Regions from separate parts of the Pseudarthrobacter sp. WHRI 8279 genome, predicted to be linked through region 1. Evidence: riboswitches for the same ligand, from Rfam matches in the RefSeq annotation. Region 1 holds a riboswitch; each other region holds the start of a gene.
The links. A riboswitch is a leader RNA that binds a small molecule or an ion and turns the genes downstream of it on or off. The one in region 1 is predicted to bind S-adenosylmethionine.
Positions count from the first base shown of each region.

Region 2: it holds a riboswitch for S-adenosylmethionine, as region 1 does, so the genes downstream of both, ABRP28_RS07820 (aminotransferase class V-fold PLP-dependent enzyme) here and ABRP28_RS02365 (bifunctional o-acetylhomoserine/o-acetylserine sulfhydrylase) in region 1, are expected to answer to the same signal.
Region 3: it holds a riboswitch for S-adenosylmethionine, as region 1 does, so the genes downstream of both, ABRP28_RS13935 (DUF1737 domain-containing protein) here and ABRP28_RS02365 (bifunctional o-acetylhomoserine/o-acetylserine sulfhydrylase) in region 1, are expected to answer to the same signal.

Region 1 covers NZ_CP168162.1:529,927-540,202, forward strand. Annotated here, with positions in the region: gene hutI (imidazolonepropionase) at 1-814, shown strand, start outside; gene ABRP28_RS02340 (DeoR/GlpR family DNA-binding transcription regulator) at 910-1,698, shown strand; gene ABRP28_RS02345 (CPBP family intramembrane glutamic endopeptidase) at 1,804-2,583, shown strand; gene ABRP28_RS02350 (DUF222 domain-containing protein) at 2,641-4,263, opposite strand; gene ABRP28_RS02355 (VOC family protein) at 4,480-5,118, opposite strand; gene ABRP28_RS02360 (S8 family serine peptidase) at 5,394-7,220, opposite strand; SAM riboswitch class IV at 7,469-7,584, shown strand; gene ABRP28_RS02365 (bifunctional o-acetylhomoserine/o-acetylserine sulfhydrylase) at 7,627-8,952, shown strand; SAM riboswitch class IV at 9,073-9,188, shown strand; gene ABRP28_RS02370 (homoserine O-acetyltransferase) at 9,202-10,276, shown strand, end outside.
Region 2 covers NZ_CP168162.1:1,716,527-1,726,802, reverse strand. Annotated here, with positions in the region: gene ftsX (permease-like cell division protein FtsX) at 1-312, shown strand, start outside; gene ABRP28_RS07865 (peptidoglycan DD-metalloendopeptidase family protein) at 339-1,787, shown strand; gene smpB (SsrA-binding protein SmpB) at 1,872-2,345, shown strand; RNA gene ssrA (transfer-messenger RNA) at 2,419-2,787, shown strand; gene ABRP28_RS07850 (hypothetical protein) at 3,041-3,175, opposite strand; gene ABRP28_RS07845 (hypothetical protein) at 3,268-3,636, opposite strand; gene ABRP28_RS07840 (CrcB family protein) at 3,695-4,108, opposite strand; gene ABRP28_RS07835 (CrcB family protein) at 4,105-4,533, opposite strand; gene ABRP28_RS07830 (metal-dependent transcriptional regulator) at 4,530-5,258, opposite strand; gene ABRP28_RS07825 (class I SAM-dependent methyltransferase) at 5,308-6,066, opposite strand; gene ABRP28_RS07820 (aminotransferase class V-fold PLP-dependent enzyme) at 6,143-7,600, opposite strand; SAM riboswitch class IV at 7,635-7,748, opposite strand; gene hisN (histidinol-phosphatase) at 7,908-8,720, opposite strand; gene rsgA (ribosome small subunit-dependent GTPase A) at 8,768-9,883, opposite strand; gene aroA (3-phosphoshikimate 1-carboxyvinyltransferase) at 9,867-10,276, opposite strand, start outside.
Region 3 covers NZ_CP168162.1:3,009,971-3,020,246, reverse strand. Annotated here, with positions in the region: gene ABRP28_RS13955 (DUF222 domain-containing protein) at 1-1,063, opposite strand, end outside; gene ABRP28_RS13950 (DUF1905 domain-containing protein) at 1,186-1,488, shown strand; gene ABRP28_RS13945 (O-succinylhomoserine sulfhydrylase) at 1,503-2,711, opposite strand; gene ABRP28_RS13940 (rhodanese-like domain-containing protein) at 2,712-3,122, opposite strand; gene ABRP28_RS13935 (DUF1737 domain-containing protein) at 3,119-3,397, opposite strand; SAM riboswitch class IV at 3,411-3,524, opposite strand; gene opgC (OpgC domain-containing protein) at 3,828-6,242, shown strand; gene ABRP28_RS13925 (GNAT family protein) at 6,278-6,868, opposite strand; gene ABRP28_RS13920 (hypothetical protein) at 7,009-7,266, opposite strand; gene ABRP28_RS13915 (TetR/AcrR family transcriptional regulator C-terminal domain-containing protein) at 7,539-8,252, shown strand; gene ABRP28_RS13910 (pyridoxamine 5'-phosphate oxidase family protein) at 8,338-8,802, opposite strand; gene ABRP28_RS13905 (aminodeoxychorismate lyase) at 8,869-9,798, opposite strand; gene cls (cardiolipin synthase) at 9,899-10,276, shown strand, end outside.

The sequences.
Region 1 (10,276 bases):
GGACGTTGAGCACGAAACCCGGAGTGCACGGATTGCCTCCACCGTGGCGGACCAGGTCACGTTCCTGGGGGCCCACCTGGTTCCCGCCGGGCAGGACCCGGAGGAATACACCGACCTGGTCTGCGGTCCCATGCTGGCGGCTGTCCGGCCTTTTGTGCAGTGGGCAGACGTCTTTTGCGAGGAAGGCGCCTTCACGGCGGAACAGTCCCGGCGGGTCCTGCTGGCTTGCCGTGACGCCGGCCTGGGGCTCCGGGTCCATGGAAACCAGCTGGGTGAAGGCCCGGGCGTGCAGCTCGCGGTAGAGCTCGAAGCCGCCAGCGTGGACCACGTGAACTACCTCAACGCCAGGGATGTTGACGCTTTGGCCGGGACCTGGACCGGCTGGGATGCGGCAACCGGCAGTGGCAGCCGAGGCACGGTTGCCACCTGCCTGCCGGCCTGCGACCTTTCCACCCGCCAGACGCTGGCTCCTGCCCGTGCGCTCCTGGATGCCGGCGTCCAGGTTGCGCTGGCGTCCAACTGCAATCCCGGCACGTCCTACACGAGTTCCATGGCGTTTTGTGTGGCCACAGCCGTGCTGCAGATGCGCCTCAGCGTCCATGAAGCTGTCCGGGCGGCCACGTACGGGGGTGCCCTGGCGTTGCACAAGGACAAAGGGAACGACGCCGACGGCGAGCGGGCGGTGGGGTCCCTCGCCGTCGGCCATCGGGCGGATCTGCATGTCCTCAATGCGCCGTCGGCCACGCACCTGGCTTACCGGCCGGGCATGCCACTGACATACGCTGTATGGCGGGCGGGGAAACAGGCGCGGTAAGCGCCCGGCTCGTATGACGTTAGGTGATCGTTTTGGGTCTGTTACGATCAGAAAACGTCATCTAAATGGGTGGCGGGAGTATCTGGAGGCCCTGCATGACCCGCACCGATCGATTGACGGCAATCCTCGACCTCCTCGCGCGGACCGGCCAGGTGGAAGTCGAAGAGATTGTCACCACCCTGAATGTCTCGCCGGCCACCGCCCGGCGCGATCTGGACAGCCTTGCCAAACGCCGGCTGCTCACCCGGACCCGAGGCGGTGCCACCACCGGAGCCCTTGCCTACGACCTGCCTGGCCGCTACAACCGTGAGGATCACGCCGAGGCCAAGGAACAGATTGCCCAGGCTGCTTCAGCGCTGATAGCCCCAGGCGCCGTCATCGGATTGTGCGGCGGGACTACCAGCACCGCACTGGCGCAGATCCTGGCAACCCGGGAAGACCTTAACGCACCTTCCAACCAGCCCACGCTGACAGTTGTTACGAACGCCATCAACATCGCGTCGCAGTTGGCGGTCCGGCCCAGCATCAAAGTGATGGTTACAGGCGGGATCCTCAATCCACGGTCCTATGAGCTGGTGGGTCCGTACACGGACATCATCATGCAGAAGGTGGTGCTGGACATCGCCTTTATCGGCGTGAACGGCATTGATCCCGAAGTGGGGCCAACCAACACGGGAGAGGGTGAGGCCTCAGTTAACGCCCTCCTTGCAAGCAGGGCACGGGTGTCCTATGTCCTGGCGGATTCGTCCAAGGTGGGCGTGCGCGCCTTCGCCACTATGGACGGGTACAACTTCACCCGGCTGATTACGGATTCCGGAATCTCGGCGCAGGACAAGGCTGCCTTCGAAGCCAACGGCACGGAAGTGATCGTCGCCGCCGGCTGACCGGCACCCGGCCCTGCGGTTCCCCTGGTGGCATACAGGCCTGTGCCTGCGTGACACTGGAAGGGCAATCAGCCCTGATCCAGAAACTGAAGGCAAGATGGGAACATGCTGGTTCCCTCCCGCCGTCGCCTGCGGCTTGAAGTCTGGATTGTCCTGGGCCTGTCTTTGGGGCAGTCTGCTGTGTACTCCGTGGTGCAGCTCCTGGACAAGATGACCCGGGCGCCGCTGGCTGAAGGCACCTCTACGCTTAACCGCTCGCAGAGCACCCGCGAATATTTTGACCTGACGTACCAGTTGCTGGACATCCTCTTCGCGCTGGTTCCCGTGCTGCTGGTGCTCTACTTCCTCACCGACCAGCGGCAGGCGCCGTCCGGCCATGGCAGCAACCCGGGTTCAGCCTTCCAGAAGCTGGGCTTCAACTTCGCCCGCCCCCGCCGGGACCTGCTCCAGGGCCTGGGTCTGGCAGCCCTGATCGGCGTTCCTTCCCTGGGCCTGTACGCCGCAGGCAGGGCCTTGGGGATTACGACGGCCATCATTCCCAGCGCACTGGACGCTTACTGGTGGACGGTGCCGGTGCTGATCCTGTCCGCGCTCCGCCATGCCGTGGTGGAGGAGGTCATCGTGGTGGGTTACCTGATGAACCGCTTCGGAAGGTTCGGCTGGAGCATTCCGCTGTCAATCATGGCAAGCTCGCTGCTTCGCGGCACCTACCACTTGTACCAGGGCTTCGGCCCCTTTATCGGCAACGTGGTGATGGGCATCGTCTTCGCGTGGCTGTACACCCGCACTCGCCGTGTGATGCCGCTTGTCATAGCCCACGCGCTGCTCGACATCGTGGCCTTCGTGGGCTTCAGCCTGTTCGGCAAGGCTGTCGGCCTGGGCTAAGCCTTCGCGGCAACCTCAGGCACTTTTGTCAACACGACGGCGGGCAGGAGGTGCCGGCTAAGTCAGTGCCGGGTCCCGGTCCCTGATCGGGTCCCAGTCGCTCATGGGGTCCTGGGGCAGGACGGGCGGCAGGGCGTAGAAGTCGTCCCAGAGGGGGTCGTCCACGGGTATGTCGTCCAGGTCTATGAGGTTGTCATCTTCAGGTTCCTCTAGTGGTGGTTCCGGGTATGGGAGGTCTGCGGCAGGGCAGGCACACGCGCCGGGCATGGGCGGGTAGGGCAGCATGCCGGGGACTTGCCCGTTGTGATGCTCCCCCGGATTCAACCCCGCCGGCATGGCGGACAGGACAGATTCGGGCCAGTGGGGTGGTTCCCAGTCCTGGTGTTCGCTTTTGTAGTGCCGGCCGGTGGGTGAGGTCCAGCCGGGTGGTTCAGTTTTGGTGGCTGGTGTCGGTGTCCAGCCGGTGGTTTGTCTGAGTTTGTGGTGTTTGGGGCAGGGTTGTCCGAGGTTGCTGATCCCGGTGGTCCCGCCGTGCTGCCAGGCGAGGAGGTGGTCTGCCTCGTTATCCAGTGAGTTGTTGCTGCAGCCGGGGAAGGGGCATTTGCCGTCCCGCAGCCGCAGCCAGTTCCGCATCGCCTTGGTGACCCGGTAGCTGGTCCGCCCGATCTCCAACGGCGCCCCATCCCTAGGGTCGACAAGGACCCGGTGGAACGAATCGGCACCATTCGCAACCAGGTCCCTCGCCATCGACGGCGGGATCGGCCCGAAGCCGTCGAGCATGGCCGGCTCATCGGTCTCTCCCGTCAGGGAGAATACCGGCACGGTGACGAGGACCTGCGCACGGACCGCCGACGAGTGGGCAGGATTGCTGCCGCTGGTGAGGATCGCTTCGGCGAACTCGTCTGCCCGGATCTGGGTGAGGGTGCGGGGCTCGTCGGGTCCTTGTGCGGCCCGGGCGAGGGCGTTAAGCCGGTTCCAGCCCGCCACGGCCTGATGCGCGGGGAGGTAGGCCGAAAGCCAGGCCATGCCGTCCTGGTCCGGCCGGCACTCAACCCGCCGGTCCGCCACGCCCCTGGCGTGGCGCTTCTCGATCGATTCGGGATGGTGGCGTTCACGCCAGGTCCTGGCCTTGGCCTTGAACCGGTAGGCGGGCATCTCCCCGACCGTGGCGGCGGTGGCGGGTCTTGGTGTGTTGGGGTCGAGGAAGTGGGCCTCGAGGGCCGCGGCGCCGGCGGGGTCGAGGGTGGCGGCCTCGTCCGCCAGGGCCAGTGCGTGCTGCCACGAGATTGCTCCGGCCTGCAGGGCCGAGAGGGTCAGGGGCAAGGTCGTGTCCAGGGCGTGGGACGCGACCAGGAACGAGCTTGCGGCCCGCGGCCCGATGGCCAGTACTGCGCCGATTTCCGCGGTGATGGACATTTCCTGCGCCTGCACCGGCGCCCCGGGAGGGGCAAGGGCATGGGCGGTGTCCGCGTACTTCATGGCGGCGCGGGCTTTCAGGCCTGCGAGCCCGGCTTCGGCCTCCTTGGCACCGGCGAGAATATCCAGGGTCCCATCGGCCAGCCCGGCCAACGGATCAGCAGCCGAGAACGGCTCTGAACCACACGCGTCCACCTCAGCGTTGAGCACAGCGAGGGCGGCGCGGATGTCCGCAAACGCCTTCTCCACCGCTTCGCTGCCCATGCACTAATCATGGGGGGAGGGTCTGACATTTACGCCGGAAGAGGCCGGGCGCGCGGGAAACCAGGCAAACCAGATCTGCTCGGAGACGAATTCGGCCGCCATCGGCGGGTGACGCCGTTGTCACCTGCTGATGGCGGCCGAAGCTTAGGCGGGCAGTCTCAAGTATCTGCCCGGGTTGATACCCGGCGGGGGCGAACCCATGCCGGGAGGGGAGAATCAGATAGTGACTGCCCCGTTGGCGGTCTCGAAAGTCACCGAAAGGATTCCGGGTGTTCCGTGCGGTGCCACCCACTCCACGGCAACGTCTTCCAACGGCTTCTCCACGGGTTCACCCAGCCACTCGGTTACCCGGGCGGCAGAGCCGGCTATGGTGAGGCAGCTCATCTTGACGTTGCTCTCGTAAGCGTTGGAGGGGTGCAGGGAAGGATCGCCCTCCCACTTGAGCATGTACGGGACCTGTGGGTCTGCGATCAGGCCGAGGATGCCGATCTGCTTCCAAACGAGTTCGCGGCCGTCAGGGAATTTACGGTTGCCGTTGACTGAGGAGCGGCCCAGGCGTTCCTCGAAGGGGGCCAGGTCATCTACCTCGACGCACCAGCCCATCCAACCGCCGCCGGCTGCAGACCGTGCACGCACTGCCTGGCCGAAGGGCGCCTTGTCCGAAGCCGGGTGGTCCAGGACCTCAACGACCTCAAGGTACTTGTGCCCCGCGAGTGGGATGATCATATTCCGGGTTCCGAACCGCGGGTGGACTCCACCCTTTACTGCCTCGACGCCGAGGGCAGAGGAAATCCGGTCAGTGGTGGCAGCCAGGCCATCGTGTTCACAGGCGTAAGAGACGTGATCCATGCGCATGGCAACATCTTGGCACTTTGTGATCGGGCTCTCAGCTAAGGGTAGCCTTACTGGGCTCCGGGCTTTCAGTCGTGCTGAAATTCACGCCCACAACAAGCCGAGGGTCCGATTGTTGCCAGCCCTGGACACTGTTACCAGACGTGCTGGCGATGAGGCGGACGGTGCCGCTGCAACTCCTGCAGCTGGCATCTGTGGGGCTGCCCGGGGGGCACGCCGGTAGTTTTGAGCGATTGTCGTCGCTTCGCCGGCATCGCAACGGCACGCCATCAACACCTTTAGAGCCGTTCGGTCCATATGCTTCCGTTGGACCAGTAGATGATGCCGTTTTCGAAGCGCTGGGCACGAGTATACGTATTCAAGGAGTACTCGTCCGTGACCGGGCGCCCGATAAAGGCGTAGCCTCCTCTCCGCTCATACTCCCAGCGGATGGCCCCCTGCAGCAGCCTGGTTCCATACTGAGGTGTGAAGTAAAAGGTTCCACCCTGGAAAGCCTGGACCGCACCTCCCTCAAGCCAGCGGCTCTCATCGGACACAGGGTAACCGGCTACGCCGGTCTGGCCGCCCTTATTCCACCATGCCTCCCGGATTCCGGCGCCGATGTAGTGAAGGCCAATTTGCGGTGTGTAGTACATGGTTCCATTCGTGAAGTGCTGGGCTATGGCTCCGCCGCCCAGAGACTCCTCGTCCCGGATGGGGTAGCCCGAGTCATGCCCGTTGAACCACTTCTTCTCAATGGCACCCCACAGCGGGTGTGCCCCACCTGCAGGCGACCAGAAAATCAACCCATATTGGAACTGTTGCTGCGCTCCGCCCTGGACTGTTTGTTCCTGGCTGATGGCCGCGCCCAGCTGGGACGCTGGTCCGCCCAGTGAGTCGTACTTGGCCCCGATCGCCCCCGCCACCGAAAAGTTGTTGACGGAAGCTGATCCGGTGTACAGCAGACGGTTCGGCGTTCCACTTCCGGATCCTGCAACCTTTCCTCCGGTCGCGGACGAGAGCAGCCGATCGGTCACCTGGCTGGGTGTCAAAAGCGGGTTGCCTGAGAGGAGGACAGCGGCAGCACCAGCCACATGCGGCGTAGCCATGGACGTTCCGCTGAGTGACGCCGTGGCCGTTGCGGAAGTATGCCAGGCGGAGCTGACGCCGACACCCGGCGCGTAGAGGTCAACGCATTTGCCGAAATTGGAGAAGGAGGCCTGGCGGTCCGAAGAATCGCTTGCCGCGACCGTGATCGCCGACGTCGTGCGGGCTGGAGAAGCCGTGCAGGCGTCAACGGCGTTGTTCCCCGCTGAGACAATGGCCGGGAGGCCGTTGGTGATGACGGCCTGGACTGCTGCGTCGAGCACGCTGCTGGTGGGTCCGCCGATGCTCAGGTTAACTACGGCCGGGGTGCCAGGGCGGTGGTGATCTGCAATCCAGTCCAGCCCTGCGATGATGTCCGAGTAGAGGCCGGAGCCATCGCATGCGAGTGCCCGCACCGGAATGAGGGTGGCGGATTTGGCCACGCCATGGACGGCGCCGCCGATGACTCCTGCCACGTGCGTGCCATGGCCGTTGCAGTCGCTTGATCCCAGGCCGTCAGCCTTTGCTGTCCATCCGGCGCTGACCCGGCCGCCGAAATCGGCGTGGGATGCCAGGATCCCGGTGTCTACTACGTAGACGCTGACGCCCTGGCCGGAGGCGGCAGGTGTGTAGGAGCCGGAGAGGGGCAGCGCCTGTTGATCGATCCGGTCGAGGCCCCAGGGGGCATTGCGCTGCACCTCGGAGACCGTGACCGCGTGGTCCGGCTCCACTGTTGCGGCCCGGCCTGAGCGCAGCAGGGCGGCAGCCTGCCCCGGCGTGGCCTCGATGGCCGCGCCCTTCACCGCCTTCGTAAATGTTCTGTTGACGCCGATTCCCTGGGCGCGGAGGGCTGCCGCCTCGGCCGCGACGTCCTTGCCCGGAGCGAATTGCACAAGGTAGCGGCCGCCATCGTCCACAGCGGCAGAAGGAGCGGCGTGTGCTGCGGATGCCGGCCAGGGACCGGCTGCCACCGCGCCTGAGCAGAGGGCGACGGCGGAGAGCAGGACGGTGCGACGTGCCAGGCGAGAGAACTGGGGCAACTGAAGTGTTCCTTTGGTATGGAAGCTGAAAGGCGATGAGACGGGTTCCCGGCTCAAATCTAACGGGGGACCGGTGGCAAACGGCCAAACTTCGCGCAATCCTGCGCATCTTCTGCGGAACCTTGGGAAATCAACATACGGTGCCTCCCAGCGCTGCGTCCGGCGGGGTGCGTCCCGCAGGAGGGCGGGGAAGTCACAACCGGTCACACTCATGGCGGCGGGCACATGCTGTTCCTACACTGGGCTCAGGTCATGAGCGCCAGCACCAAGCCCCGGCTTGCTGGCCGGCAACCCTCCTTCCGCGGTGGGGTGCCCCGGGTGAGGACCTGGCTGTCCGGCAAAGGCCGGACAGCAAGCGCGGCCCGCGGTGCTTTGAGCATGCCGGGCCCAGTCAAAGGAGCCTTAGATGTCCAACGGATGGTCATTCGAAACCCGCCAGATCCACGCAGGCCAGGAGCCGGACAGTGCCACGGGCGCCCGTGCACTCCCTATCTACCAGACCACGTCCTTCGTGTTCCCCAGCGCCGAGAGCGCCGCCAACCGTTTCGCCCTTGCTGAACTGGCACCTATCTACACCCGCATCGGCAACCCCACCCAGGAAGCCGTGGAACAGCGGATCGCCAGCCTTGAAGGCGGGCTCGGGGCACTGCTGCTCAGCTCAGGCCAGGCCGCTGAAACCTTCGCTGTCCTGAACATCGCGGAAGCCGGCGACCATATCGTCGCAAGCCCCAGCCTTTACGGCGGAACCTACAATCTCTTTGCCCATACCCTGAAGAAGTTCGGCATTTCGGTCACCTTCGTGGCGGACCCGGACAACCTGGAGCAGTGGCGCGACGCCGTGCAGCCCAACACCAAGCTCTTTTTCGGGGAAGTGGTCTCCAACCCCCGCCAGGACGTCCTGGACATAGAAGGTATCTCCCAGGTGGCCCACGATGCCGGGGTGCCCCTCATTGTGGACAACACCCTGTCCACCCCGTACCTGATCCGGCCGCTGGAATGGGGAGCGGACATCGTGATCCATTCGGCAACCAAGTACCTGGGCGGCCACGGTTCCGCCATTGCCGGCGTGATCGTGGACTCCGGGAAGTTCGACTTCGGCAAGGACCCGGCGAAGTTCCCGGGCTTCAACACCCCGGACCCCACCTACAACGGGCTGGTGTACGCCCGGGACCTCGGCAAGGACGGTGCCCTGGGCGCCAACCTGTCCTACATCCTCAAAGCGCGCGTCCAGCTGCTCCGGGACCTTGGTTCCGCCGTCTCCCCGTTCAACGCCTTCCTCATTGCCCAGGGGCTGGAAACGTTGAGCCTGCGCGTGGAGCGTCACGTTGCCAACGCCCTGGACGTGGCGCAGTGGATGGAAGCGCGTGACGACGTCGAATCGGTCGCCTACGCGGGGCTGCCCTCCAGCCCCTGGTACGAGAGGGGCCGCAAATATGGCCCCAAGGGCACGGGCGCGATCGTGTCCTTCAACCTCGCCGGCGGGGCGGAGGCCGGCAAGCGCTTCGTGGACGCGCTCGAACTGCACTCCCATGTGGCCAACATCGGTGACGTCCGCTCCCTTGTCATCCATCCCGCGTCGACCACCCACAGCCAGCTCTCCCCGGAGCAGCAGGCGGTGGCCGGGGTAACGCCCGGCCTGGTCCGGTTGTCTGTGGGAATCGAACACATCGATGACATCCTGGCCGACCTGGAAGCGGGCTTCCGTGCCGCCAAGGCGGCCACGGGCGCCTGAGCAGGAGCAAGGGCCGACGGCGGGGTCCCGGGCCGGGCGGGCGTGCCTGCCGGGCCCGGGACCGTCACAACCAGTCACACTCTTGGCGGCAGGCGGGTGCTGTTTCGTACACTCGAACCAGGTCATGAGTGCCAGTGACAGCCCCGGCTTGCTGGCCGGCAACCCTCCTTCCGCGGTGGGGTGCCCCGGGTGAAGACCTGGCCTGCCGGTCATTCGACGGCAGGCAAGCGCGTAAGAAGAGGTCTTGCCATGACGGTTACCGTCGCCCGTACCACCGTTTCCGGACACGGAATAGTCCGCTATGCCTCCATTGGGGGACTGGAACTTGAAGCCGGCGGCTACCTGCCGGACGTCACGCTGGCTTATGAAACCTGGGGCACCCTCAACGAGGACGCCAGCAACGCAGTCCTGATCGAACATGCACTGACCGGCAGTACGCACGTCACCCGTGGCGATACCGACGAACAGGGCTGGTGGGAGCAGCTGGCCGGGCCGGGTGCTCCGGTGGACACGGACCGTTTTTTTGTAGTGTCCATCAACATTGTGGGCGGTTGCTACGGATCCACGGGGCCGTCCTCGCCGGCACCGGACGGGGTTCCCTGGGGATCCCGGTTTCCCCTGGTCACGCTGCGGGACAGCACTGCGGCGGAAGCCCGGCTGGCCGACCAGCTGGGAATCAAGAACTGGTTTGCGGTGCTGGGGGGTTCCATGGGCGGAGCCCGCGCACTTGAGTGGGCCATCACCTTCCCGGAACGGGTGCAGCGCTGCGGAGTGATCTCCATCGGCGCGGCCAGCACGGCCGAGCAGATTGCCTTTGCCCAGGCACAAACCCTGGCGATCCGCCAGGATGCGAATTTCAACGGGGGCGATTACTACGGCGGCCCCTTTCCCGAGGATGGCCTGGCCCTGGCCCGGCGGATTGCGCACATCACCTACCGCTCCGCGGCGGAACTGGAAGGCAGGTTTGGCCGCGCACCCCAGGCTCCGGAGTCACCCCTGCAGGGCGGGGTCCTGGCCAACCGAGGCCGCTACCAGGTGGAAAGCTACCTGGACCACCAGGGGAACAAGCTGGTCCGGCGGTTTGATGCCAACAGCTACATCGCCATCACCGAGGCCCTGATGAGCCACGACATCTGCCGGGGGAGGGGGCCGCTTCCCGAGACCCTGGCGCGGTCAGGTGCGCGTTTCTTCGTGGCAGCCGTGGACTCGGACCGCCTCTACTTCCCGGCCCAGTCCCGCGAACTTGCCGCAGCCCTCCCCGGAGAAGTGGACGTGCACCTCATCACAGCGCCGATAGGCCATGACGGCTTCCTGACGGAAATAG
Region 2 (10,276 bases), 1.2 Mb from region 1:
AGGCTCTCGGCGTTCAGCCGGCGCCGCGAAACCGGCATCATGCGGCTGGTGGGCGCGTCCAAGACGGTAATCCAGCTGCCGTTTATCCTCGAGGGGGTCATTGCCGCGGTGATCGGCGCTGCCCTGGCGTCAGCAACCCTCTGGGCCGTGGCACACTTCTTCCTCGGCGAGTTCATGTCCCAGCAGTACCCGGACACCGCCTTCATATCCTCCGGCCAGACGCTGATCCTGGTTCCCGCGCTGCTAATCCTTGGTGCATCCTTGGCTGGAATTTCGTCTCTCTTGACCTTACGCAGATACCTTCGCGTCTAGGTATGCAAACCAAACAAGGAATGCCCATGAACTCACCGGACAAAAACGCTTCCCGCTCCCGGCGAAACGGTGCGCGCAGTGCAGCGCCCCGCACCAGCCTCCTCAGTGGTGTGCTGGCCGTCGTCCTCGCCGCAGGACTGGCATCCTCCACACCGGCGGCCTTCGCTGACGAGCTTGAGGACCGGCAGAAAGCCCTCGAAGCTGAGGCCTCGCGTGTCCAGCAGTCCCTGGAATTCGTTGATTCGCGCATCGCAAAGGCAGCCGGCGACCTCGTGATCTACCAAGGGCAACTTCCCGGTGCGCAGCAGGCACTCCTTGAAGCGCAGGGCCGAGTTGCCGGCGCCGTCAAGGAAGTCGAGGCGCTCTCCGCACGCGTTGACATGGCCCAGCAGAACAAGGCCAAAATCACGCAGCAGCTCGAATCGGACAAGCAGAAGATTGCCGACACCAAGAAGCTGATCGGCCAGATTGCCACGCAGGCCTACAAGTCCGGCGGCGTGCCGTCCAACCTGTCCCTCTTCTTCGGCTCCAACAACGGCGGCAGCCTCACCGAAACCATGGACCTGGCGGACCAGGCCATGCGGAGCCAGAACGCTGCCATGGACAAGCTCTCGCAGCAGAGCGCCACCAACGTGAACTCTGAAGCGCGCCTCCAGGCCGTTGAGGCCGAGATCAAGGACCTCAAAGCCAAGGCTGATGCAGCCTTGGAGCGTGAGAAAGCAGCGCGCGACGAAGCGGCCGCGAAGAAGGAGCAGGTCGATAAACTCATCGCTGACACCACCCGCCTGGACGCGGAGCTGCAGGCAGCCAAGCCGGGGATCCAGTCGCAGCTGGCCGGCGTCCAGGCCAGCCAGAATGCGGTGGCTGCCGAGATCGAGGAGCGTGACCGCAGGCTGCGCGAGGCCTGGGAAGCAGAGCAGCGCAGGAAGGCTGAAGCAGCCGCCGCGGCTGCCGCGGCTGCTGCAGCAGCAGAAGCTGCAGCGCGAAACCAGCCGCCGCCGCCAGCCCCTCCGGCGCAGTCATTCATGCCGCCGGTAGGTTCGCCGTCGGCCTTCGGCCTCCGGCATCCCTTTGACGGCAGCGTTCCCATTACGTCCGGTTTCGGGTGGCGGGCCACCCCGCCGGGAACCATCGACTTCTACGGCCAGGGCGGGTACATGCACACCGGGCTGGACTTTGGCGCGGCCTGCGGCACACCCGTCTACGCGGCAGCAGCAGGGGAGGTCTTCAGCTCCGGCTGGAACTCCGGTGACGGTGGCGGCTGGCGCGTGAAAATCTCCCACGGCCTCATCGAAGGCAACACCCTGAACACCATCTACTACCACAACGCCAGCATCGTGGTCTCCAACGGCCAGCGGGTCTCGCAGGGACAACTGATTGCCTACTCCGGCAACACGGGCAACTCCACAGGCTGCCACGCCCACTTCGAAACCTGGCTGAACGGCAGCCCGGTGGACCCGATGAGGCTGCTGTAGCACCTTCTTTGACCTGCCGTACACTGGTATGACTCCGCGCCGGCTGGCCCGGAGGACAACCGATTTATACTGAGGAGCTTTCCCTTGCCTAAAGAAAGTGGCCGTAAAGTGGTGGCCACCAACCGCAAGGCCCGGCACGATTACCACGTGCTGGATACCTACGAGGCTGGAATCGCGCTCATGGGCACGGAAGTGAAATCCCTGCGTGAGGGCCATGCCTCCATGGTGGACGGCTTCTGCACCTTCTACAATGACGAGCTGTGGATGGAGGCCATCCACATCCCTGAGTACAACCAGGGAAGCTGGACCAACCACGCGGCCCGCCGGCGCCGCAAGCTCCTGCTGCACCGTGAGGAACTCATCAAGATCTCCCACAAGGTGCGCGAATCGGGCTACACCATCGTCCCGCTGCAGCTCTACTTCGTGGACGGCCGTGCGAAGGTGGAAATCGGCGTGGCCCGCGGCAAGCGCGAGTACGACAAACGCCAGACCCTTCGCGAGCAGCAGGACAACCGCGAAGCGCAGCGCGAGATGCGGGAGCGCAACCGGCGCCGCTAGGAATGTTTTTCTGCGCGGGTGCGTTATGATTAATAGTCCGGTGGGCCAGCCTGCCGGTTTGATAAAAAAATATGGGGATGATCGGTTTCGACGATGTTAGTCGCGACAGGTGAAGCGGGCCGAGGATGCAGAATTATCTCGTAAACGCTGTCTGCAAACCAATAAGTGCCGAATCTAAGCGCACTGACTTCGCTCTTGCTGCCTAAGCAGTAAGACAGTCCGTCAGCCCGAGGTTGCTATCGCCCCGGATCCTGGCGTCATTTAGATAGCCACTGCTGTCCACCTCCGTCATCGGGGTGAACGGGACTTTTAGATGACTGGGCCCGGATCAGCCAGCTGTTTGCAGCATGGCTGGGGCCGAGAAAATCCGACGCAAACTGCGCCCGGAGAAGCCCTGACAACACGACATCGGACGGGGGTTCAATTCCCCCCATCTCCACATTTGCAAAACGCCGCGAGGCGCAACGAAAGACCCGGGACACTTGCGTCCGGGTCTTTCGGTGCTTAACAAGCAGTTGCTCAACGCATGCCATGGGCCTACAGCACGGATCGCACTCCGGAAGAGCTCGACGACGGCCCGCCGGGCCCACATGCGGAGGCGGTCATGAGGGTGGTCGGGACGGTGTCACCACCCCTGGCACCATAGTCACCTTCAGCGGCTGCCGGCATGGAACCCAAGCCAACCGGCGGCAGGACTACCGGCGCTTCTTCAAGTGAGCCACCGGGTCCAGGGCGGCTTCAGGGTGCTTCGCCTTCTTTTCGGCGCGTTTTTCCTTGATGGTCTTGACCGGCTTTTTTGCCAGGTTTTGGTGGGGTGTCTTGTCCGGCATGGCGTGCTCCTTACGGCAGGGGACGGGCTGCGTCCCTCCTCGTAAAGTACGCCTTTTCGGCCCCGAATGTAATGGCCTGGAGCAGCAGGAAGTCAGTCCGGGACAGGCACGTCCGCGATGCCCACGAAGCGCGTGCCCACGCCGTCGAACTCGCTCCGGACCAAGCCTGAACGGGCAGCGGGCACCTCGTCCGGACGGTGGTGGCCGCAGATTACGTAGGTAAAGTCCGGCCACCATTTCTTGGGCCGGGCCGCTTCCTCGTAGCCGCACACCGCGCATTCAAGGTGGACCCAGACGGGCCGCTTGCCCGTCCGGTTCGCGCGGGACTGGACCAGCCAAGGCGGCGGGTTGTCCAGGATCTCACCCAGCTCAGCCTCGGTCAGCCATTTTGGAAGGCCGTGGCGCTGTGCCATCTCCATGGGTACGTCAAGGGCAATGGCCGCGTCGCGTCTGCTAATCATCACCATCCACGATACGGGAGCCCACCAAATCAGGGCTTCCCGGCCGTGGCCGCGCTTCCTATGCCCAGGTGGCCAGGACGATCCCCGCGGCGGCCGCAGCGAGGCCGAGGACCAGGTTGGCGGCAATGTTCACTGCGGCAGATCCGAGGCGTTCTTCGGCCACCAGCCGCACCGTGGCCGTGGTCCACGAACTGAAGGTGGTGAGCCCGCCGGCCAGGCCGGTGGTCAGCCCGGCCTGCCACTCTGCCTCCAGCCCCAGGTCTGCTGTAAGGCCGTGGGCGGCGCCAATAATGAAGCATCCTGCCACGTTCACCAGCAGTGTTGCCCAAGGCCAATGCAGCCGCGCGGGGCCGTTCCGGCCGCCGGCACGGACAGTCCGCCTGGAGCTGTGGTGGGCAAACCAGCTGTCAATGCCGAAGCGGAGGAGGGCGCCGGTTACCCCAAAAACTCCCACCAGGACAGCGGTAATCACTGACGGCTCCGGGACGGGCGGCCAATAATCTTTCCTGTCCGCCACCCAAGGCCAGCCGCCGCCAGCCCCAGCACCAGGGACAGGGCGAGATACCCAGTCCACACTCCGTGCTGCCCCGCCCTCACCAGCTGGTCCAAAGAAAAGACCACAGCGGAGAACGTGGTGAAGGACCCCAGCAGGCCCGGCCCCAGCCCTGCCCGCAACCAGAAGGGGGTGTGCGGGCGGGCCATCCACGCGGTGGTCAGGGCGGCCAGGACAAAGCTGCCGGCCACGTTGATGCACAGGGTGGTCCAGGGAAACGATCCGGGAAACTCAGGGAAGGCCAGCCCCAGGCCATAGCGAAGTTCCGTCCCCACCAGGCCGCCCGCGGCAACGGCCAGCCAGGCTCCAGCCCTGGGTGCCCACGAAATCTTCAGCCCGCTCATGCCTTGGGCAACCCGGCATCCCCCAGGAGGCAGCCTGGATGGGGCCGGTCGCTGTGCACCCACAGCGCCGACGTGATCTCATCAGCCAGGTCGTAATCACGCGAACGCCCTGAATCCCGGACGCGCACCATCAGGGCGCCCCCGAACGGCCTGCGCCCCATCACCTCCACCTCGGCATCGAGGTCTATCTCCTCGGCCGCAAGGTAGCGCAGCAGCTCCGGGTTGTCGTCGCTGATCCGGGTGATCCGGCCCGTGTGGCCCTGGTCCAGCTCGCCCATGAGGTGCGCGCGGGGCATAAAGACCGTGCCGTCCGCCGTCGGAATCGGATCACCGTGAGGATCCCGCTGGGGGTTGCCCAGCTTCGCCGCTACGCGTTCTATGAAGGTGTCCGACACGGCGTGCTCGAGCAGCTCGGCCTCATCGTGGACCTCGTCCCAGCTGTACCCCAGCTGCTGGACGAGGTAGGTCTCGATCAGGCGGTGCCGGCGCACCATGGAGAGCGCGAGCTGCAGGCCCGCGTCCGTGAGCCTGATGGCGCTGTACGGCTTGTGGACCACCAGGCCCTGGTCCTTCAGCTTCCGGACCATCTCTGAGACGGATGAGTTCGCCACCCCCAAGCGCTGGGCCAGCTGGGAGGACGTGATGGGTTTGTCCTGCCATTCAGTGAAGGAATAGATGACCTTGACGTAGTCCTCAATGGAGGAGGAGGGCGCGCTGGTCTTCACAGGATCCAGCCTACCGGCTGCCCTTGCCCACACGGGGGCTGCCAGCCGCTCATGCCCTGACCGCCCGCCACGACAGCGTCAGGTACGGCAGCTCCAGTACCTCGTCCGGCCCGTGGCCGAGGTGGTCATGGAGATACCAGTCAAGGTTCGCAAGCACCTTCGCCCGGGTGGCCTCACCAGCGCGCAGGTAATAGCTGCGGGATTTCGTCAGTTCCATCAGGTCTGCGGTTGTCACGGAGTCCTGCCAGTGCGTGACATGCTCCTCCAGCGCCTCAAACTCAGGTCCTATGAGCGGGCGGTGGCCGGGTTTGTAGACATCCCCGGCATGCATGATCCTGGACAGGCGGTGGACCCAGGAAACCGACGTGTCCAGCTGGTTCCAGACGAGTCCCAGTGTTCCGTGAGGGCGGAGGACGCGGGCAAGTTCCGTGCTCGCCCTCAACGCGTCGCACCAGTGCCAGGCCTGGGCTACGGTAACGACGTCGAAGGCCTCGTCGGGCAGGCCAGTCGCCTCTGCGGTGCCAAGGACAGCTGTGGCGGCAGGATAGTGCTCGGCCAACTGCCTGAGCATGTCCGCTGAGGGGTCAACCGCCGTGACGGACAGCCCCATGCCCAGCAGCAGCTCAGTAAATTTGCCGGTGCCGGCGCCAACGTCGAGTGCATCGCGGGCCGCGGGAGTTACGAGCCAGCGCGCTGAGTCGGCAGGATACCCCGGCCGCACCTGCTGGTAGTGCTTGCCGCCGTCCTGGAAACTCAGGCCGAGCTCCCGGCGCCGGCCGTGATCCAGCCGTGGGCCACCCCGTGCCACGTGCGGCCTCCTTCATCCGGTACTTTTAGTTCCTCCGAATTTACCGCATGGGCCGCAGCAGGGCGCCAGCCGCAGGTCAGTCGTCGAGGCAGGGCGCGGCGCCGGCTGTTCCCGGGGTGTTGGGCGCCCAGTGGGGGTACGTACGGTTGTCATTGGCCGGAACCCAGCGGCCGGCGTCCACCACATAGTCCCAGCCCAGGCCCTTGCTCCGAAGGTCCCGGATGCCAGCCAGCAGCCGCTCCGCATCTTCCAGCCTTGAGCCGACGCCGAAGCTGGCCCGAAGGGAACCGGACGGAAGGCCCAGCCGCTTCAGCAGCGGGTGCGCGCAGAACCGGCCGTCGCGCAGGCCCACCCCGTGTTCGGCCGACAGGTAGGCGGCCACCAGGCCGGCGTCGTAGCCTTCAACGGAGAAGTTGACCACGCCAATCGTGTCGGTGTCCGGGTTGGTGTCCTTGAAGATCTGGTGGACCGTCACGCCGTCGATTTCCTGCAGCCCTTCCACCAGGTAGGAGCGGATGGCTGATTCGTGGGCGTGCCAGCGGTCCTGGTCCAGCTCCGCGATGACCTGCGTTGCACGGGCCAGCGTCGCCGCACCGAGCACGTTGGGTGATCCGCCCTCGTGGCGGGCCGGACCGGTTGCCCAGCTGACGCCGTCGAGCCTTGCTTCCTTGACGGCGCCTCCGCCTGCGAGGTGCGGTGTGCCGGCGTCGAGCCAGTCCGGCCGGCCGACCAGCACGCCGGCACCAAAGGGTGCGTACAGCTTGTGGCCCGAGAAGGCGAGGTAGTCGACGTCGTCCGCGGTGATGTTGACGCGCCGGTGCGGTGCCAGCTGGGCCGCGTCCACAGCGATCCGTGCCCCGTGCTCGTGCGCCAGCGCGGCAAGGGCGCGGATGGGGAGGATTTCGCCGGTGACGTTGGAAGCACCGGTCACGGCCAGCAGGCTGACGCCGCCCTGCTGCAGTTCCGCACGGACGGCGTCGATGGTTCCGGCAATGGTATCTGCTGCCACGATGCTGCGGTGGGGGACGCCCTGCCACGGAAGCAGGTTGGCGTGATGCTCAATATCGAGGTACAGGACGTCGCCGGCCGGCCGTCCATCGGTGGCCGGCAGGCAGCCCGCCAGCAGGTTCAGGGAGTCGGTGGTGTTCCGGGTGAAGATCACCGAATCATCCGGGCGGCCGCCTACGAAGTCGCGGACGATGGCACGGGCATTCTCGTAGACCGACGTGCTGATCTGGGAGGCGTAACCCGCACCGCGGTGGACGCTGGCGTAGAAGGGCAGGATCTCGTTGAGGTAGGCCGACACCACCGAGAGGGCGGGAGCGGACGCGCCATAATCCAGGTTGGCGTACCGGACGTGGCCGCCGTGGATCAGCGGAGCCTGGATCTCGGCACCGCTGACGGCAGCGAGCGGACGGCCTGCGGCGGCCTGCCACTGGTCGAAGAGCGCTGACGATTCCCGCGGAACGGCCTGATGCTGGAGAGCGGCCTTGCTGGAGAAAGCGGCGTTGGGGGAGACGGTGGCAGTTGTCACAGAGACCTCACTTCAAAACAGGACTCCGTGCAGGAATCCGCGCTTGCCGCATCCCTTCCGGACCGGCCTGGTCGTCACCCGGGGCACCCCACCGCGAATGGAGGGTTGCCGGCCAGCAAACCGGGGTTTTGCGCTGGCACTCGTGACCTGGTTAAGAGCGTAGAACATGGGCCGCGAAGGTTAAAAGCCCGCTGGAATGTTAAGGACTTTGTTACGCGCGGTTGAAAAGGGGCGGTTGAACCGAAGATCACGACGGCGGGCGCAGCCTTTCGGGGGCGTCCGCCGTCGATTGTTCGTAATGCCTGGACTAGAGCAGGTCGTCCAGGTTCGGGTTCAGGCGCCGCAGGACCTCCGAGTGGAGGATGGAATTCGTGGCCAGGGCGTTCCCGCCAAACGGACCGTCCTCGCCCTCCAGCGACGTAAAGCGGCCCCCCGCTTCCACCACGATGGGCACCAGCGCGGCCATGTCGTAGAGATTCAGCTCAGGTTCACAAGCGATGTCCACGGAACCTTCTGCCACCATGCAGTAGGACCAGAAGTCGCCAAAGGCACGGGTCCGCCACACGTCCTCGGTAAGCCCCAGGAATTCATCAAGGTTTCCACGTTCCTTCCAGCCGCCGAGGCTCGAGTAGGAGAGGGAAGCATCGGACAGGCTGGAAACATTGGACACCCGGAGGCGGGTTGCCGCGGCAAGGGAACGCCCCATGTAGGCTCCCATGCCCTTGGCGGCCCACCAGCGCTTGCCGAGGGCAGGCGCGCTGACCACGCCCACCACCGGTTCGCCCTCATCCACCAACGCGATCAGGGTGGCCCAGACCGGGACGCCCCGAACGAAGTTCTTGGTGCCGTCAATGGGGTCGATGATCCACCGCCGCGACCCATGCCCCGTACTGCCGAACTCTTCGCCGAGGACGGCATCGCGGGGACGGGAGCGGGAGAGCTGGCCACGGATGGCTTCCTCGGCTGCCTTGTCCGCATCGGTGACGGGCGTCAGGTCCGGCTTGGTCTCAATGTGGAGGTCCTGGGCCTTAAAGCGGCTCATGGTCTGGTCATCCACGGAATCGGCCAGGACATGGGCCAGGCGCAGGTCATCGTTGTAGCTCGAAGCGGGTTGGATCATGGTTCCAAACTACCGTCTGCGCGCCGTTCTGCCGGGAAGCGGGCCCGTCAGGTGACGCTGCCCAGTTCCTTGGCCTCCTGGGCTTCCATCCTCGGGTCCGTGCCGAGGAGGCGCCGCAGGGACCCCAGCCTCGCTGCTCCGGTGGGGCCGGCGTGCCCCGCACCAACCCATGCGTCCAGCCCGCAGTTGACCGCGGCGGCGGTGTGCTTGCATCCGCGCTCGCAGTCTTCAATGCCGGGGGAGAGGTCCGGGAAGGAACGGAGGATCCGGTCGGGATCCACGTGCGCCAGGCCAAAGGAGCGGATGCCGGGGGTGTCGATGATCCAGCTTCCGGACGGCGCGTCCGCGAGCTTCAGCGCAAGGGCCGACGACGACGTGTGCCGTCCGCGCCCCGTTACGGCGTTTACTCCGCCAGTAGCCCGTTCCGCCCCGGTCAGCGCGTTGACCATGGTTGACTTCCCAACACCGGAATGCCCAAGCATCACGGTGACCTTGCCGTCCAGGTGGCCGCGCATCTCGGCAACGGCGGAGATGTCCAGCCGGGCGGACAAGCCGTCATCCGAACGGGCATCAATGCCGGAAGCGCTGGCATCGGCGGTCCGGCTGATGATCACGGGAAAGTCCAGGTGGGTGTAGTTGGACAGCAGTTCCGCAGGGTCTTTGACGTCCGCCTTCGTGACCAGCAGGATCGGATCGATGCCGGCGTCGTACGCGGCCACCAGGGCACGGTCGATAAAGCCGGTCCGTGGTTCAGGATTGGCTGCTGCCACCACAATCACCAACTGGTCGGCATTGGCCACCACTGCCCGTTCAACGGGGTCCGTGTCGTCGGCGCTGCGCCGCAGCAGGGTCCTGCGGTCCTGGATTTTTACCAGGCGCGCCAGGGTGTCCGGCTCCCCGGAGACGTCGCCGACCAGCGAGACGAAGTCTCCTGCGACTACCGGATTCCGGCGGAGTTCCCGGGCCCGGGCAGCAATGACTATCCTTTCGTCGCCCGAGTCCTCTCCCACCACAGCGGTGTACCTGCCCCGGTCAACGGTAATGATGCGCCCCGTGACGGCGTCGTCATGGCTGGGCCTGTCCTTGGTGCGGGGCCGGGAGCCCTTCTTGCTGGGCCGGATCCGGACGTCCGATTCATCCCAGGAGTCAGTGCTCCGCGCCACCGCTGGAACCTTCCGGCGCTGTTTCGGCAGGACTGTTCTGCGCCAGCATGCCTGCCCACAGCCGGGGGAAATCCGGCATGGTCTTGGCTGTGGTGCCGATGTCCTCCACCTGGACGCCCTCCACGGCGAGGCCAAGGATGGCCCCCGCGGTGGCCATGCGGTGGTCGGCGTAGCTGTGGACGACGCCGGCATGCAGCTTTGCGGGCCGGATCACCAGTCCGTCGCTGGTTTCCTCGGCGTCACCGCCCAGGCGGTTGATCTCTGTCACAAGCGCGGCGAGCCGGTCGGTCTCGTGTCCCCGCAGGTGTGCGATGCCGGTGAGCCGGGAGGGGCCCGTGGCCAGCGCGCACAGGGCGGCTACGGTGGGCGCGAGTTCGCTGGTGTCCGCGAAGT
Region 3 (10,276 bases), 1.9 Mb from region 1:
TGGACGCCGGTACCGGACCGTGCCCGTCCAGCATCGCGGGCTCATCCGTCAGTCCCATGAGGGAGAATACCGGCACGGTGACGAGGACCTGCGCCCGGATGGACGTGCCCTGGTCTGTGCCCGAGCCTGTGCTGCTGTCGCCAGGGCCGGTGCCGGAGCCTGTGCTGTCTTTGCCGTGGGTGCAGTCTATGTGGCCAGCGCCGCTGGTGAGGCCCGCGGTGGCGAGGACGTCTGCGCGGAGCAGGGTGAGAGTGCGCGCCTCGTTGGGGCTTTGCATTCCCCGGGAGAGGGCGGTGAGCCGGTTCCAGATCGCCAAGCCCTGGTCAGCGGGTAGGTAGGCCGAGAGCCAGGCCTTGCCATCCTGGCCAGGTGCGTACCCCACCCGGCGCTCCGCCACGCCCTTGGCGTGGCGCTTCTCCAATGATTCGGGATGGTGGCGTTCCCGCCAGGTCCTGGCTTTGGCCCTGAACCGGTACGCCGGCATCTCCCCGATCGTTGCCGCTCCGGGCGGTCTGGGTGTGTCCGGATCCAGGAAGTGGGCCTCCAGGGCCGCGGCGCCTGCGGGGTCAAGCGTGGCAGCCTCCTCCGCCATCCCCCGGGCATGCGCCCAGGAAATCGTCCCGGACCCTAACGCGGCAAGGGTCCGGGGCAGGGACGTGGTCAGGGCGTGGGACTCGGCCAACAGCGCACTGGCGGCCCGGTCACCGATCACCAGTGCACATCCCACCTCGGCCACCAGGCTCCGCTCCTGTGCCGCGGCCTCATGCGGCGAGGACGGCGGACCGTTCAACAGGCCCGTGGCGGCAGCGAGCACCTGAACCGCCTGCGCCTTCAACGCCGCCAGCCTCGCCTCCGATCGCGCCACTCCCGCCAGAACCCACAGTGCCCGGTCAGCAACCCGCTGCAACGGATCATCCAAAGCAGCAGCAGGACTTGGGGTGGCTTCGGGGCTAAGCCCTCCGGCGTCAACCGCAGCGTCCCTGCCATCCAATACAGCAGCTAACGCAGCGACGGCAGCCACAACGGCTGCCTCCGCCTGCTCAACCGCCGGGTCCGTTTCCATAAGGACATCATCCTGCGGGGGTCTGACAAAAAGGACCATACGGCAGGGGCTGTGGATAACTAGTGGCCTGCTGGATATCCACGGCCCTGGCGGCACCCCCGCAGGCATGCAATACTCGGCGCGTGACGTCGTCGTACTCGTTCAAAGCGGAACTCTGGCTGTACCCCGGCGAGGCTGGCTGGCATTTCCTCACCCTGCCCCCGGACGTCGCGGACGATGTCCGCGCACAAAATGCAGGGCGCAGCAAAGCGTTCGGCTCAGTCCAGGTGAGTGCGGAAATCGCCGGCCAAACCTGGCAGACCTCGCTCTTCCCGGACACCACAACAGGGACGTACCTTTTGCCGGTCAAGAAGGCTATCAGGGCCAGGGCGCGAATCAGCGAAGGCGACTCCGTGGAAGTGAACCTGTCCGTTCAAGGCGCCTGATTCCCGGTGCAACCCTAGATCTGCTTGAGCGCCTGCTCCAGATCGCCAATCAGGTCGTCCACATCCTCCAAGCCAACGGAAAGCCGCACAACGCCGTCGCTCAGGCCAATAGCGGCCCGCCCCTCCGGCCCCATGGCGCGGTGCGTGGTGGTGGCCGGGTGGGTGATGAGGGACTTGGCGTCCCCGAGGTTGTTGGAGATGTCGATGATCCGCAGGCCGTCCAGCAGCGCGAAGGCGGCTTCCTTCCCCGAGCGGCCCCCGGAGGGAGCCAGCTCCAGGGTGAGGACCGTGCCGCCGGCACTCATCTGCTTTGCTGCCAGCTCATACTGCGGGTGGGACTTCAGCAGCGGGTACTTCACCCAGCTGACGGCCGGCTGTTCCTCCAGCCACTCCGCGAGCCGCAGCGCGGTGGCCGAGGAATGGTTAACACGCAGCGCCATGGTTTCCAGGCCCTTGGTGAGGACCCAGGCGTTGAAGGCGGACAATGCCGGGCCGGTGTGCCGCATCAGCTGCTTCACGGGGCCCTCGATGAACTCCTTGGTGCCCAGGATTGCCCCGCCGAGCACCCGGCCCTGGCCGTCGATGTGCTTGGTCCCGGAGTAGACAATGACGTCCGCGCCAAACTGCCCGCAGCGCTGCAGCAGGGGAGTGGCAAAAACGTTGTCGACGACGACGGTCGCCCCGGCCGCGTGAGCCAGTTCGCTGACCGCCGCGATGTCCACGATCTCCTGCATGGGATTGGACGGCGATTCGAAGAAGACGGCGGTAGTGGGCTGGGACAGGGCCTCGCGCCACTGCTCCAGGTCCGGTCCGTCAACGAAGACCGTCTCCACGCCCCACCGCGGCAGGATTTCGTTCAGGATCACGAAGCAGGACCCGAACAGCGAACGGGCGGCCACTACACGGTCGCCGGCACCGAGCAGGGCACCCAGGGCGGTGAACACGGCCGACATTCCGGACGCGGTCGCAAAGCACGCCTCTGTTCCTTCCAGGAGGCGGAGCCGCTCCTGGAACGTTGCCACGGAAGGGTTGCCGTAGCGGGAGTAGACAAAACGCTCGTCCTCGCCCGTGAAGGCGCGCTCGGCGGCGGCGGCAGATTCGTACACGAACCCTGAATTCAGGAAAATGGCCTCACTGGTTTCCTGGAAGTTGGTGCGGTCCAGGCCGCCGCGCACGGCCTGGGTATCGGGGCTCCAGCCGGCGGCGTCTTCGTTGAAGGTCACTTAGATCTTTCCCAGGTTTGTTGGCAGGCCGCGGTTCTTCCAGCCGTTGACGGTGCGTTCGCCGAAGCGGTCGGGGTCGCCTTCAAAGCCCTCCAGCACGTTGTAGGAGGTGAAGCCGGCCTGGGTGGCCGCTATGGCCGCCGCGATGGACCGCTGACCGGAGCGGCACAGGAACACCAGTTCTGTTTTGCGGTCTTCGGGCGCCTGCTGGTTGAGGTCGTTGATGAAGTCCGGGTTTGGAATGCCCCCGGGGAAGGTCCACTGGATGAACAGTGGATCGTTCTCTGTTGCCTTGGTGTCCGGGATCCCGATGTGGGCCCATTCGCCCTCGGTGCGTACGTCCACCAGGATGGCGCCCTGTTCCAGCTTGTCCCAGGCCTCCTGTGGCGTCAGATCTCCTGCGTAGCTCATGCGTGGCCCTCGCCGTCGAACTCAAGGTCTTCGCCTGACGACTCCAGGTCGTCCACGGCATCCGCCACTGCGGCGTCTGCCGAGGCGATGGCTGCCGGCAGGACCACGGCCTGTGCCACGATCACGCTGGTGCCGTTGAAGGTTGCGGCGGGGCTGCCGTGCAGCACATAGCCTTCCGCCAGGGCGTTCGAGATCCGCTCGCAGAATTCACGGTTGTCCGGGCCGCTGATGAGGCGGTAGGACAGTTTTTCTTCAGGGGCAGGTGCGTCAGACACGACGGATCTCCTTCTCTCACGCTTGCAGCTCGAATGGTCGATATGCCGAGTATTCACCTGAGGCACCCCGCCGTGGAAGGAGGGTTGCCGACCGGCCAGTCAGGGCTTGGCGCCGGTACTCATTACTCCCCAAAAACGTAACACTTGCCGCCCGGGGCTGCACCGCCGTCGTCGTCATGTTGCGTAACTGAAGGATGCTGCGCGGAGGCGCGGCACCAAAGATGCATGCGCCACGTCCGTTCAACGCACGACGGCGGCGCCACCTTGGGCATGCAGGTGCCAGGTGCCTGCCGCCAGCGCCAGCCCGGATAAAGTTTGTCCAGGGGCGCCGCCCCGTCACTTGAGGAATAAGTCCCTGGGGGGTCTCATCAGCACGCTATCCGCTCCCGCACGTCCCGCCCCGAGCGGCCGCCCGCGGCCCCTCCACCGGATGGCTGCCGTCCTCGCCGCCGCGCTGATGGCCGTCCTGGCCGTGGTGGTGCCCGCCGGGCCGGCGCAGGCGGCCCGAAACCTCCCGGAGGAAGGCAAGCCGCTGCTGGGCGCAGTCCTCGAATGGGGAGAGGACACCGCCGGGGGCTTCTCCGAGCGGCTCGGGGCATCCCCCGCGATCTTCGGACACGACATCGCCTTCCCCTTCCGCGCCTCGGAAGAGGGCGACATCCGGGGCTTCCTGGAGCAATCCGCCGGACAGGGCGCCGATGCGATGCTCACGGTAAGGCCTGTTGTCCCGCTGGACCAGGTCACCCCTGACGCCGCTGCAGCTTTTGCCGGGGAAGTGCGCCGGATAAAAGGTGACTCTAAAAGCCAGCTGCTCATCCGCTTCGCTCCGGACATGAATGCCAGCTGGGTGGAGTGGGGCCAGCAGCCGGCCGCCTACCGGCAGTCATTCCAGGCGGTGACAGCGGCTTTCCGGGCGGCCGGGACCGCCGGCGGTTATGCCATGGTGTGGGAACCGTATTTGGGCAGGGACTATCCCTTCGAACGGAACCGGAACGCGCCCGCGCCCGGAACCGAAGGGTTCTCCCTGTTGGACACCAACGGCGACGGCGCCTGGAACAGCTCGGACAAAGCCTACGAACCCTACTACCCCGGGGACGACGCCGTGGACTGGGTGGGCTTGACGGCCTACCACGATGACACTGCAGGGGGTACCGCGGTCAATACCGTTCCCCGCGCCGGTGAGCTGCAGGAGATGCTGACGGCCTCCGGCGGGGAAAACTTCTACGGGACGTATGCGGCGGGGCGGGACAAGCCCTTGATGCTGCAGACTTCGGCCTTTTACAGCCCGTCCGCCGGAGGTGCCGCGGAAGCGGAGATCAAGGACAGCTGGTGGGGCCAGGTCCTGGGAGCTGCCGGATCAGCCGGTTTCGCGATGACGGGCGCAGTGGTCTGGGACGAACGCACCAGTACACGGGACACGGGTGTGGCCAGCATCGACTGGCGCCTCACCGGAAACGCGGGGATTGCCGAGGCTGCCCGCACCCGGCTTGAGGGATCCCCGGTGGTGACGGGGCCGGTTACCGATGTCACCCCTGGTGCATCGTTCGTCAGGTCCAACACGCTGTCCGGGGCGGCCGCCTGGAGCGTGGGGGCGGCCCTCCTCATCCTCCTGGTGGCACTGTGGCAACTCCCCGCCAAAGTCGGTGCGGTCACGGCCTGGGGCTACAGCGACAGGTCCAGCAGGGACTCCCGCGTGGACCTGCTCCGTGGCCTTGCCATCGTCTTTGTGGTGGTGAACCACCTGGGCCTGGTGTCGCTGTTCCAGCTCCTGACCCAGGAGGCGGTGGGCTTTGTTTCGGGCGCCGAGCTGTTTGTCCTGTTCTCCGGGCTGGTGGTGGGCATGGTCTATGGGCCCAGGGCGAAGGACGACTTTGGAACGGTGGTGGACCTTACTTCGCGCCGGGCAGGAAAGCTCTACCTGACGGCGCTGGTGGTGCTGGTGGGCGTCTTCCTCTTGTCGCTGCTGCCGGTGTTCCGGACAGATGCGCTCACGACCTTCGTGGACCAGGGCACGGGCGGTGCAGGGCATGAAGGTGCCGGCCGCAGCTACGACCTCTATGCAGGCATGGAAACGCTGTTCCAGTTCCCCGTGCCGCCACAGGTTCTTCCCGCCATCCTGCTGCTCCAGTTCGGGCCGTGGCAGTTCAACGTGATGGGCCTGTACGTGGTGCTGCTGCTGGCCAGCCCCCTGATCCTCGCGGCCCTCAACCGCGGTAAAGCCGTGTGGGTGCTGGCGGCATCGCTGGCCGTGTACGCGGCGGGTACGGTGACGCGCTTCCGGATCCTGCCGTCGCAGTTCGAGGATTCATTTCCCCTGCTGGTGTGGCAGGTGCTGTTCGTCGTCGGCCTGGCGGCCGGGTTCCACCGGCGGAGGATCGTGGCCTGGCTTTCAGCGCACCCCTGGGCGGTGGCGGCCTGCACCGCCCTGGCCTTCGCGTTTGCCTTCCTGTCATGGGGCAATCCGTACCTGGCCAACGGGTTTGACGTCCGCCTGGCGATCATGCCGGACACCGCGTACCGGGCCATGTATGACCTGTTCTTCGGACGCACCTACCTCGCTCCGGGCCGGCTGTTAAACGTCCTGGTCCTGGTGGTGGCGGCCTATGCCTTCCTCACCGCGTACTGGAAGCCGGTGCAGCGCGCCTTGGGCTGGTTCCTGGTCCCCCTGGGCCGCGCCACCCTCTATGTGTTCATCATGCACGTGGTTCTCATAGCCGTCGTTGCCAATATTCCTGCCCTCCAGCAGGGAAACATCTTGGTCAACACCCTCGCCTATGCCGTAGTCCTCGGGCTCCTCTGGGTGATGGTGCGGACCCGGTTCCTCTTCAAAATCATCCCCACCTAAGGACGCGACCTCCGCGGAGGCTTATCTGAACTCACTCATGGCTGCGGCAGGATCAGCTGGTGGAGCAGATGGTCCTGCCACCGGCCTGCGATCTTCAGGTATTGCGGCGCAACCCCAATCTCCCGGAACCCTGCCCGCTGCAGGATCCGCTTGGACGCTGTGTTGTGCAGCAGGGTGGCAGCTTGGATGCGGTGCAGGCCAAGCCCGGTGCGGGCGTAGTCGACCGCGTGCAGAACGGCGGCCGTGCCAATCCCTTGCCCGGTGAGTTTGTGGTCCACCCAGTAGCCGAGGTTCGCGCTGAGGAAGGGGCCGCGGACGATCCCCGTCAGCGTGACTGTCCCAGCCACGCGCCCGCCCGCCCGGCCGGTGCGCGGCGTGCCCCCGCCGTCGTCCTCTTCCTGTACCAGTACCCACGGAACTTCCGAGCCCAGCGCGTACTGGCCGAGCTTGGCGCGGATTATGTCCGACTGGTGCCCGCCGGTAAAGAACGCATCCGAGCGTTTCGGCTCCCATGGAGCCAGGTGCTCTCGATTGCGCGTGTAGGCCTCGGACAGCGCGACGGCGTCCGCGGCCGTGAGCAACCTGATGCGTAGTCCTGCGCGCAGGTCAGCGCTGCTGTCAATCATGTACGGATCCTTTCGGGCGGGGCGCTGTGGATGCAGCGTATCCGGCCGCCGCCAAGAAGAGATCCGCAGGAACAGGAATGGCGTGGACCCCGTGCCCGAAGGCACGTGGTCCACGCCATTGTCCGTCTACTGCGGCTTTGCTATACGAGCCCGGGGTAGCTCGCCAGGATGTAGTCGGCGGCAGCGGGGCCCTTCATGCGCAGCCCGTTGTGGCCGGAGGCAATCCTGCGGTGGCTCATGGCTGCCCAAAAGTCCGATTCAGGTCCCGGTTTCTGCTGGTTGATAAAGCACCAGCTGGTGTACAGGCCGTACAGGCGGTCACGGTCCAGCGTGGATTCCGAGGCCTGGTCGAGGTAGGTGGCTTCTTTGAGAAAGAGGTCGAACTGCGAATGTGCCAAGACGGCTTCCCTTCGCTAAGTGCGGTGGTACTGCCGTTCGGCTACAGCAGCGAACCTCAATGCCGTGCACAGGGCAATGGAGTGTGGATGAAGCCGCAAAACAGGTGGGCTGCTGAACAGCGGCACTACGAATTTGCTGACTACCGAATTGTTGGTTCCGGGCGGTGTCACTGCCGCATCTACACTGTAGACTTTAGCCGTAGACAACCAATCAGGCAAGCGCATGGAATTTCCCTCCCCATCAGGGCTTGCCGCCATCCAGGACGGAAACAATGGCCTCCGCGAAAGTCCCCGCGAACTTCACCGGGCCAGCCCAAAAGCAGCGCCTGAGCCGGGAGCTCGTACTGGCGAAAGCGCTCGAAGTGGTTGACGCCGAAGGCCTGGACGCACTGACCATGCGCCGCCTCGGCCAGGAACTGGGCAGGGACCCGATGAGCCTCTACCGCTATGCGGAGAACCGCGCCGCGCTGCTGGACGGGGTCACCGAGCTGGTGCTCAATGAACTCACCATCCACCCCCAGGATCCCGACTGGAAAGCCCAGCTGCGCCAGATCGCGCACGATCTACGCCGCCTGGCCCTGCAGCACCCCAACGTGGTGCCACTGCTCGTGACCAGGCCGCTCTCCACCCCGCTGGGACTGCGGCCGCTGGGCACCCTGCGTCCCCTCGAGCAGATCCTCTCCCTCCTGATCGGGGCAGGCTTCAGCCCGGCCGACGCCCTCCACGTCTACCGCGCCTACTACGGCTTCCTCTATGGCCATATCCTGAACGAACTCCAGGAATTCGTGGTGGACCCGGAGGAGAACGAAGCCCTGCTGCGGCTCGGCCTGCACCGGTTGCCCGCCAAGGAGTTTCCGCGGCTGCGGGCACTGGCCCCCGCCCTGGCCGAGTACGAGGGCTCGGCCGAGCTGGACCAGGGCGTCACCATCCTGCTGTCCGGGCTCGAAGCGCAGCTTTCACTGCGCCTGGGCAGCTCGGCCGGCTAACCGCCGTCCGCAAGTGCCAAGCCGCGATCGGCAAGCGCCAAGCCGCCGTTGAAAACTCCCTGCGGACGCCGGACCGGGAACGGAACTACTCGAAGGAAGCGCGGCGCTTGTCCTGGGCGCGGGTGGCCCAGACGTCGGGGCGGTTCACCTTGAAGCGGCGGCCCGTCAGCGCGCGGGCCGACAGCCGGATGTAGTTCGCCTTCTCGCCCGGCTGCCATGGTTCAAGTCCCAGGCTGTCCACGGCATCCTTGTCTGCCTGGTCCTCGATGAGCTGGGTATCCCCGCGCAGCACCACGCTCCACGCCTCTTCGGTGTGGGGATCGTAGCCGTCGATTTCCAGGGCCGCAGGCCGTTCGGACAGTGCGCTCCAGAGTTTGGTGACGCCGGCCGTCCGGAACGCGATGCTTCGGCGGTGCACCACGTAGTTGATCGGGAAGATCTCCGGGTGGCCGTCCACTACCACTGCAAGGCGGCCGACTGTGTCATTAGCCAGGAGTTCCCAGCATTCGTCAAAGGTCAGGGTGCCATCCGGCTGCGTCTGCGAGTCCATGAACCACACCTTACGGCCACTGTCCCTGCGGAACCTAGAGTGCGACGGCCCGAATCGCAGGCCGAGCTACTGGATGCCCGCAAACAGTTCGTTGAGTTCCGCGGTGAGTTCCTTCTGGACTGACGGCGTGCCCACCTGCTTGCCGTCGATGTGGTTGACCGGGGCCAGCAGCCGGACACTGGAGATCAACCACACAGCATCGGCGTCCAGCAGGTCCTGCGGCTCCAGCGGGCCGTAGCCCAGTTCCCATCCTGCTGCCTTGGCGGCGGTGAACAGCGCCCCTTGCGACGTTCCGGGCAGGATCCCTCTGTCCAGCTGGGGCGTGATCAGCCGCTTCACGGATGTGCCGTCGTCGGTCTTTTCCACGTGGGCCAGCAGCACAGTGGAGGTGGGACCCTCCAGGACCCGGCCGTCCGTGGAAATGAAGATGACGTCGTCCGCGCCCTGTTTGTGGGCGTGGCGCAGGGCAGCCATGTTGACGGCGTAGGAGAGTGTCTTGGCGCCGAGCAGCAGCCACGGTGCGCGCTCGGCGGCGTCGCTGTCATAGCCGCGGTCAAGGAGGATGACGTCGATCCCGGTTTCGCGCTGGCGCCGGGCGCCTGCGCCCACGGGCGAGACCTGCACCCAGCAGGTGGGGGCAGCCGCGCCCTCCACACCGCGGGTCACCACAAGCTTCACCACCAGTTCGTCCCCGGCCCCGGCGGCGGGAGGGTTCTGGACCCGGTGCTCGGACAGTGCGGTGGCAATGGCCCGGCGCCACTCGTCCTGACCGGGGATGGCGAGGTCAAGCGCGTCTGCGGAGCCGGCAAGACGGTCCAGGTGGGCCTGGATCTTCCGGACGTTTCCGCCCACGGCCAGCATGGTCTCGAAGACACCGTCACCGCGGGTGGCGCCCTGGTCTGTCACCATCAGCTGCGGCTGGGAAGCGTCGGCCAGCCGGCCGTCAGGGTAAGTGGGGTCGAGGAAAACGAGAACCACGGGCGCTGGAGAGGTCATGGCTCCAGCTTAGTGCGGCGTCCCACCGATAAGCTGGGCGAAGTGCCCTGGCTGGAAACCGTCCGCCGGGAGCTCATTTTCCGGGGGTTCATCTCACGTGTTGTGGCCATTTTCGCTTGCCGGCACCGCTCCAGGGTGGGTGGTTGTGGTGCTGGGCATCGCCGACCTGGTGATCAGGGTGCTGGCTGTGGGCATCATTCCCGGCAACAGGCGGCCCACTACGGCCATGGCCTGGCTGCTGGGCATCTTCTTCGTTCCGTTCGTGGGCATCATCCTGTTCCTCCTGTTCGGCAACTTCAAGCTCTCCAGCCGCCGCCGGGAGCAGCAGCAGCAGGTCAACGAACGGGTGCGGGCCGGGATCTCCTCGCTTGCCGACGTCGAAAGCGACTACCCGGGACCCGAATGGGTCAAGTCCGCCGGGGAACTGAACCGCAGGCTGGGGTCCCTGCCCATGGTGGACGGCAACTCCGTGGACCTG